2 regions of the Lysinibacillus sp. JK80 genome follow, and region 1 is predicted to be linked to the other one. Evidence: riboswitches for the same ligand, from Rfam matches in the RefSeq annotation. Region 1 holds a riboswitch; the other holds the start of a gene.

Region 1 (4,436 bases):
TGCTAGCATTATTTTGATAAATGGAACGGTACTGTCATAATGACGACATTTCTGTGAAATAACAGTGATGTACGAATGAGAAGACTCGATTGGTTGTGTAGCATATGATGCCACCCTTTTTTCGGTAAGAATTGAGGGATAACAACTGTAACTTTATGACCTGTCTTCGTACATTGATGTTCTACTTTATCAATAAATTTAATTAATGGCTGTGTAATGCTGCGATATGGTGAATAGTAGGTAACTAATCGTACATCAGGTTGCCAGGCGTTCCACTTCTCTTCAAAAGCTTTTGCATCTGCTTGATCGAAAGCTACGTAAAAGGCTATCACTTTATCAACCTTAAGTGATTTGGCATAATGTAGGGAGTTTTCAACCACCTTTGTTATACCAGCTACTGGCACAATGAAAACATTCCCCTCAATAGTAGCCAGTTCTTCATGATTTAATCTTAACTGTTCTCCAACAGCTTGATAATGTTGCTTAATGCGATGGAATACAAAAATAATAATTGGTAAAAAGATAAACACTGGCCATACTTGAGGCATTTTTGTCACAAAAAACATCATTGCCACGATGAAAGAGATAACAGCCCCAATTGTATTGATTGTAAATCTTGCTACCCAGCCTTTAGGTTTTTCGCGCCACCATTTTCTCATCATTCCCGTTTGCGCTAATGTAAAGGGAATAAATACGCCTACTGCATAGAGCGGAATTAAATGCTCTGTGGCCCCGTCAAAAAGTATAATTAAAAAAATGGCTGCAATCCCTAGCATTAAAATACCATTTGAATAGCCAAGACGATCCCCACGAATTTGGAAGATTCTTGGGATAAAACCATCCTTCGATAAATTCACAGCAAGCAAGGGAAAAGCTGAATATCCTGTATTTGCGGCAAGTACTAAAATCATTGCCGTTGTCCCCTGGACAATATAATAAAGAAAATCCCGACCAACACTAGCTTCTGCTAGTTGGGAAACGACTGTTGCTTCTGCTGTTGGTGCAACGCCATAAAAATAAGCTAGACTAACAATCCCGATGAATAAAACGGCTAAAATGGCACCCATTGCTAAAAGCGTTTTAGCAGCATTATTTGGAGCAGGATTTCTAAAATTAGGTATGGCGTTAGAAATAGCCTCTACTCCTGTTAACGCTGAGCTTCCTGAAGCAAATGCCTTTAATAAAATAAATAGGCTAATCCCTGCCACTGGTGTGCCAATCTTTGGATGTAGCTCTGCAGGCACCTGTCCAGTTGCCACATTATAGAGCCCAATCCCGATTAGCAACAGCATAACGCCTACAAATAGATAAACTGGGTACGCCAAGATAGAGGCTGACTCTGTTACACCTCTCAAGTTTAAAATCGTTAAGAAAATCACAAATATAATAGCAATGGGTACATTATAAGCATGAAGACTTGGAAATGCAGATGTAATGGCATCTGTCCCGGCCGACACACTTACTGCTACCGTTAAAATATAATCAACAAGCAAAGAACCCCCTGCAACAAGACCTGCATTCACGCCTAAATTTTCTCGTGATACGACATAGGCGCCTCCTCCATGTGGATAGGCGAAGATAACTTGACGATAGGATAAAATCAGTGCCACGAGTAGAATAACCACTCCAGCGGCAATAGGTAAAGAATACCAAAACGCCATTGTACCTACCGTCATTAGGACAATTAAAATTTGTTCTGGTCCATAGGCTACTGATGACAATGCATCTGATGATAATATGGCCAGTGCCTTTGTTTTACTTAGCTTTTGTTCCCCTAACGCATCGGATCTTAATGGTTTGCCGATTACATAACGTTTGAATGAGGATTTCATTGATAAACACCTTCTAGTTTCATAGAATGTGTTTCGCCTTTCTAAATTACATCAAAAAACGCCTACAAGTCATCACTAAATAAGACTTGTAGACGCTCATCCGTCTGCCAAGCTCCACTTTTCTGCTCTTAACGCTTACGAGGTTAGCTGTCGGATTCGGGCCTGAGTAGCCCTACTCCTCCACAAGGAAGAGATTCACCCCAAGAATGGCTATGCCATCCATCAAAATTGGTTCCCCCGCGTTTAGTTGCTTCAGCGATTTAGAAATTTGAAACTTTTATAATGATGTCATATTACGCCTGCTAATTGAAAAAGTAAAGAAGAAAATTTTTCTCTTTTTTGAGTAAAAGCATAGGCTTTTTTTGAACATATAAATAACCGCTTCTTAAAGAAAATTTCCTGAATACCTAGTCAATACCCACAATATAAACAATAAAAACTGCCTTAAAGGTATATTCTACCTTCAAGACAGCTTATTATATTAGTCATCAAAGCCTTGTTCAAAGTCGATAATGTTCCCAGAGACTGCATCCACATCTACTTCGTATTCATATTGACCGTCTTTCAGTTCAATTTCATATACACCATCATCAAGCTTAATTTTTGTCACTTTACCCTTTGCTTTTGTTTGGGCTGTCTTGATAGCCTGCTCTTTTGTAATTATTTTTGTTGTAGCAGTCGTAGCAGGAATATGATCATCCCAATCATCGTCATCTAGACGTTCCTTTTTCTGCTTGAGCAATTTTCCACTATAAGCATCAAATTTTAAATCATATTCTTCTGTATCTGTATACACCTCTACTTCATAATTAGAGCTAAACTGATTTTGGTCAAATTCGATATTGGCAACTGTACCATCCACTACCGCTAGAGCCTTCTTCTCAATTTCCTGCATGGATAAGACCTTTTTTTCTTGGGCATTTCCTGATAATAAAGTCGTCGAGCCAATCGCTGCACCCACTCCCAGTGTAATTACTAGTGCTGGAATCATGATCATTTTTTTCATGTTCATCTCTCCTTTGGTTTATCTAAACTTAGCTTACCAATTGAAGATGATAGAACTATAAGAGAAACATTAGAATTTCATGAGAATGATTTAATGATCGTCATCCCATGTTACAGACAGTACTTTTCCTGAAACAGCATGAATTTGAAATGTAGCTTCGTCCTCCTGCGTTTCAATCTCAACTAAATAGTAACCACCCTCTGGGGTTTCTTCAAAATCAACTGAATCCACTTCACCCTTTAATTGCTTAAGAGCTATTTGAATGGCCTGTTGCTCAGTAATAATAGGCTCTTCGATAGGTTGTTCTTGTGGCTCAACCTTTTTCTCAGCCAGTAGTTCGCCAGTATAACCATCAAACGTTAAATCCTTTTGAATTTCCTCATTTTCAACACGTACAGTGTAAATGGAGTCTGTAAGCATAACGCTTTCTATATCTCCATATTCCTTTTTAACCATTTGTCTGATCTGCTTTTCTGTTAAAAGTAATTTACTATGTCCTTCTTTCAGGATTAGATCAGTCACCTGTTGTGTCGTAACATCGAGTATAGCTGCATACTTGACATCGTCACGCGTAAAAAGCATTTCAAAGTTATTTCCTTGTTTTTCAACCTGTGTAACATGACCATTGTAGATAGTCTCAATATGCCGAATAGCCTGCGCTTCACTAAGAGGTTGAACGTAAAAATAACGATGTTGAACAAACCAAATTACTCCACTACAAAGAAGGATAATAACAACAATTACTAACATCCACTTTTTCATTGCTGTCCCTCCTTTGGTATACATAAAGTAAAGCTTGAGCCTTCCCCTAGCTTACTTTTCACATCTATCGTTATACCTAATTGTTGTGCCAGTTCGTGTGCTATTGCTAGCCCTAGCCCTGAACCACCTGTTTTACGATTACGATCCTCTGTTACACGATAGAAACGCTCAAACAAATGAGGAATATGCTCGACTGGAATACCAATACCAAAATCTTGGATGGTAATACGTACATGGTTGGTTGTTTCAGTGGCTTGAATACGTACTTCATCCTCACTATATTTCCTAGCATTATCCAGCAAAATAAAAAGTAGTTGCTTCAATATTTTTTCATCACTATAAATAAATTTTGGTATCTGCGCATCAATTCTAAATGTTCGATGATAAGCCTGTTCCATTTGTGAAGCTACTTTATTTAAGAAAGGGGCAAGCTCTAGTTGTTCGAAATGAACGTCCAATTGCTCTTTGTTTTTAGCTAGCTCTAGCAATTGCAACACCATTTCATGCATACGAGATGATTCATTGGCAATGGCCTGTAAGGATTCCTGAGCAACCTCACGATTATCAAAACCCCTTCTTAGAAGTAGTTTTGCATAACTTTCAATGACAGTTATAGGAGTTTTTAACTCATGAGAGGCATTTGATACAAATTCTTGTTGCTTTTGATAATGTTGTTCAAGCTTCTCCATCATTATATTAAAAGTGCGGTTAATGTTTATTAACTCGTCCCCTCCTTTTTCTGTAGTATCTATTTTTTCATATTTCCCAGTAGATGCACTTTTGCGCATGGTCTCATTTAAACGTTCTAGCGGTAATAAAATAAGTCGCCCAAGTAC
Region 2 (4,436 bases), 1.9 Mb from region 1:
CGGCCATTTTGGAAGGAATCATAATTTCTTCAATGCTGTATTCCTTTGATAATTCGATATAATTCAACATATTTGGGGATAGGAGTTGATTGGCTACACGTTCACCCATATCTCTTTCTGGGTAAATAATCCAATCAGCTCCTACTTTATCTAACACTTGCCCATGTCTTTTACCAAGTGCCTTTGCGATCACTTTTTTGATCCCTAGCTCTTTTAATAAAGAGACGGTTAAAATACTAGATTGCATATCATTACCGATCGCTACGATAACACAATCGAAGTTACCAATACCAATCGATTTTAAGGCTTTTTCTTCTGTTGTATCTGCAACCACAGCGTGAGTCACATAGGGTTCGGCATCCTCTACTCTTTCTTCATTTATGTCAATTCCTAATATTTCCTGTCCAGCTTCATGCAATCTGCGAGCGACGCTTGTTCCGAATCTACCTAAGCCAATCACAGCGTATTGTTTAATGGTCATAGCGTTCTGTCTTCCTCTCATTTGGTTATCCAATCATAATATTTCCTTTTGGGTGGCGGAAACTCTCTTTTTTTCTTCGTTTTGCAATGGCAAAAGCAATGGTTAATGGTCCTACTCTTCCTGCGAACATTGTAATAATCAGAAGAAGACGACCAGCAGGTGTTAGCTCTGGAGTTAGGCCCATCGAAAGACCAACAGTACCAAACGCAGAGGTAGCCTCAAATAAGTACATCATAAAGCTATGATGCTGTTCCGTGATACTGAGAATAATCGTCACGACTACAACAATTAATCCTCCACACATTGTAACCGTCAAAGCCTTTAAGATAGTTTCAGTAACAATTCTACGTTTAAAGAGAACGACATCTTCTTTTCCTCGAATTTGTGACCACATAGTAGCTACTAAAACAGCAAAGGTTGTGATTTTAATACCTCCAGCAGTCGACCCAGAGCCTGCCCCAATAAACATGAAAAGAATCATTAAAAATAATGTAGAATGCGTTAAGTCCCCAATAGCCAGTGTATTGGAGCCAGCAGTTCGTGGTGTAACCGCTTGGTAAAGGGAACCTAATACTTTACCCCATTCGGATAATGGTCCAAGAGTTTTTTGGTTGCCATACTCAAACAAAAATATCAAAATGGTTCCGCTAACAGTGAGCAAAAGTGTCGTTACTAAGACTATTTTTGAATGGACAGAAAGCCTTTTAGTTACACGATATTCATACAATTCATTCATCACAATAAAGCCTAATCCACCGATTGTAATAAGAGCACAGATGGTGAAAACAACAAAGGGGTCATCAACATAGGCAGTCATTCCGTTAAAGCCACCCATTAAATCGAAGCCCGCGTTGTTGAAGTTGGATATGGCATGAAAAAATCCAAAATAAAGGGCCTTTCCAATAGGCATATCAAAAGAAAAACGAATCGATAGAATTAGACCACCGATTATTTCAATACATGCTGTAAAGAGTAATATTCTTTTCACTAATCGAACAAGACCAGCAATGGAGATATTATTAAATGCTTCTTTAAGCAGCAGTCTTTCTTTTAATGAAATTTTCTTTCCAAGCAGTAAAAATAATAATGTGGCAAATGTCATAAATCCTAAACCGCCAATTTGGATTAAGAATAAAAGGACCACTTCGCCAAAAATAGAGAAGGTATCACCTGTATCAACTACAATTAAACCTGTGACACAAGTAGCTGATGTAGCAGTGAATAAAGCATCTAAAAAGGGCAAACCCTTCCCATCCTCAGTAGAAAATGGCATTGTTAAAAGAAACGTACCTATGGCAATGATAAGGGCAAAGCCCAATACAAGAACTTTGGGAGGATTTAATGCTCTTTTAAAATTGTTCATTTAATATTTCCTCAATTCTGAATAGTAAACAACTGTTTGTTAGATGGCATAATAAAAAGACCTACGATTAGAGCATGAAAAGGGTAGAAAGCATGCTAATAATGGTGGTCAATAACGACCTCCTTCGCTTTAGCCGACGAAGTTAGCTGACGGGTAGGATGGCGAAAGAGCTTTCTCATCCCTTCTGCTAAAGCAGAATTAACCCCAAAAGATTGGTTCCTCCGTTCTCAAATAGTTGAGATTTGGCCGATATGAAATTGAATGTGATTATTCTACGCCTTTATTCTATTTTTTGTAAACCCCTTAATTGTTAAGAAAATGTAATTATTTTTATTGTGGGCGAATTGTGTGTGAATAATTCGAGCAAAAATAAAACCAAAAATTCACTTGATAATTTCGCATACTTTCTATTGACCATTATTAGACAATACGATATAATTTTTTAGTACACAACAGAAGGTGATTTGCCTAATTGTGTATTGACGTGTGTTCGGAGGGAGGGAAAGAGAGATGTCAAAAACTGTCGTTCGCAAAAACGAATCGCTTGAAGATGCTCTTCGCCGCTTCAAACGTACTGTATCAAAAAGTGGTACAATTCAAGAAGTTAGAAAGCGCGAGTTCTACGAAAAACCTAGCGTAAAACGTAAAAAGAAATCAGAAGCTGCACGTAAACGTAAGTGGTAATTTAATTTCCCATTAAAAATCCCTACGTTCATAACACGCAATTGTATGATTCACTGAGCAGACAAAGTTATACCTGAAATTAATCACATTTTTGATTAATTTCAGGTATTTTACATTGCTCAACTTTACGTACATATGAAAAAGCCGAATGAAATCACTTTGATTCATTCGGCTTTTTTGCACATACTAAGTGTTAGTAATTGGCATTAGATCGAATGATAAATAATTAATAAATTTTTTAAGATTTGTGAAACTTTTCGCATGATTGACCGTATATACAGAGGAGAGGCATGTTAGAAGGGAGGGGAAAAGATGCGAAAACGGAGAATCCTCAGCTATTTACTAGTGATATGGATGACTTTTTTGTTAGCGTTTCCATTAACTTCGGCTTTTGCCAGTAATAAGGTTTATCATGTTCCGATTCGTAATGAAGTAGAGCGAGGACTTCATGCATTTTTAGAACGAGCTTTTAAAGAGGCTGAAGAAAACAATGCAGAGGCAATTATCTTAGAAATACATACGCCTGGCGGTTTTGTGAATGCAGCAAGCGATATCGCCATGCTTATGGATGCAACGCAAATAAAAACGATTGCTTATATTAATAAGGATGCGCACTCAGCAGGAGCGTTTTTAGCCTTACATGCGGATAAGATCTACATGGTTCCAAATGGAACAATTGGTGCAGCAGCAGTTATCGATTCAGCAGGTAATGCAGCCGACCTAAAGGCCAATAGCGCTTGGCTTGCTCAAATGAAAGCAGCAGCAGAAACGTCAGGGCGCGACCCTAAATATGCATTAGCAATGGCAGATACCAACTATGAACTACCAGAATACCGTGCTGGCGGAAAGAATTTGTTAACCCTATCAGCCTCAGAGGCAGCAAAGGTTAAATATTCTGAAGGGACGGTTAAAGATTTTCAGGAGCTTTTAGAAGTAACCAACTTGAATGGTAGTGATGTTGTTCCCATTGAACCAACCTTTTCTGAAAAGTTAGCTCGTTTTATTACAAATCCCATCATTGTACCTATTCTATTGTCTATCGCTAGCTTAGGACTTGTGATGGAGCTTTATTCGCCAGGATTTGGTGTTCCAGGTATAATGGGCTTATCAGCACTTGGTTTATTTTTCTTTGGACATATGGTGGCCGGCTTTGCGGGATATGAAACATTATTGTTATTTATTGTTGGCTTAGCCCTTTTAATTGCAGAGTTTTTTGTCCCCGGTGGAATTATTGGTATTTTAGGTGGTGTCTTAATAGTACTAAGTCTGATACTGGCAGGTGCAAATATGATGCAAATGATAGTAGCAATTCTCATTGCGCTTGTGATAGCGATGATAGGAATGGTGATTCTGATGAAATTTTTCGGAAAAAAACTGCATGTCTTAAACAGGCTTGTGTTAATGGATGCAACCACGACAGAAGAAGGGTATGTATCCAATGTGAATCGCACAGAACTGTTAGGAAAAATTGGGAAAACGCTTACGCCACTTCGTCCATCTGGAACAATGGTACTTGGTAGTGAACGCATTGATATTGTATCAGAAGGTGGCTATATCGATGTTAATCAACATGTAGAAATTATTAAAGTTGAAGGCTCACGCATTGTTGTGAGACAAACAGATAAAGAGATGGAGGAATAGAAAATGGGTTTTGATTTAGCTTTGATTGGTCCTATTGCTGGACTAGTTATTTTATTCATTGTGCTTGCGGTATTCTTTACCTTTGTACCCGTAGCATTGTGGATTTCTGCATTAGCAGCAGGTGTACGTGTGAGTATTTTCACATTAATTGGGATGCGCTTACGTCGTGTTATCCCGTCTCGAATTGTTAATCCGTTGATTAAAGCACATAAAGCTGGTTTACCTGTAACGATTAATCAGTTAGAGAGTCACTATTTAGCAGGTGGT

The links. Region 1 has a riboswitch for cyclic di-AMP ahead of HXV90_RS14100 (APC family permease). Riboswitches for the same ligand answer to the same signal wherever they lie in the genome.
Region 2: linked by a shared signal. The riboswitch ahead of HXV90_RS00185 (TrkH family potassium uptake protein) and the one ahead of HXV90_RS14100 (APC family permease) in region 1 are both predicted to bind cyclic di-AMP.

What each region holds. Positions count from the first base shown of each region.
Region 1 is NZ_CP058997.1:2,800,315-2,804,750, forward strand. Features, by position in the region: gene HXV90_RS14100 (APC family permease) at 9-1,832, opposite strand; cyclic di-AMP (ydaO/yuaA leader) riboswitch at 1,951-2,100, opposite strand; gene HXV90_RS14105 (PepSY domain-containing protein) at 2,314-2,838, opposite strand; gene HXV90_RS14110 (PepSY domain-containing protein) at 2,929-3,600, opposite strand; gene HXV90_RS14115 (HAMP domain-containing sensor histidine kinase) at 3,597-4,436, opposite strand, start outside.
Region 2 is NZ_CP058997.1:31,553-35,988, forward strand. Features, by position in the region: gene HXV90_RS00180 (potassium channel family protein) at 1-481, opposite strand, end outside; gene HXV90_RS00185 (TrkH family potassium uptake protein) at 507-1,844, opposite strand; cyclic di-AMP (ydaO/yuaA leader) riboswitch at 1,961-2,102, opposite strand; gene rpsU (30S ribosomal protein S21) at 2,355-2,528, shown strand; gene HXV90_RS00195 (NfeD family protein) at 2,841-4,169, shown strand; gene floA (flotillin-like protein FloA) at 4,173-4,436, shown strand, end outside.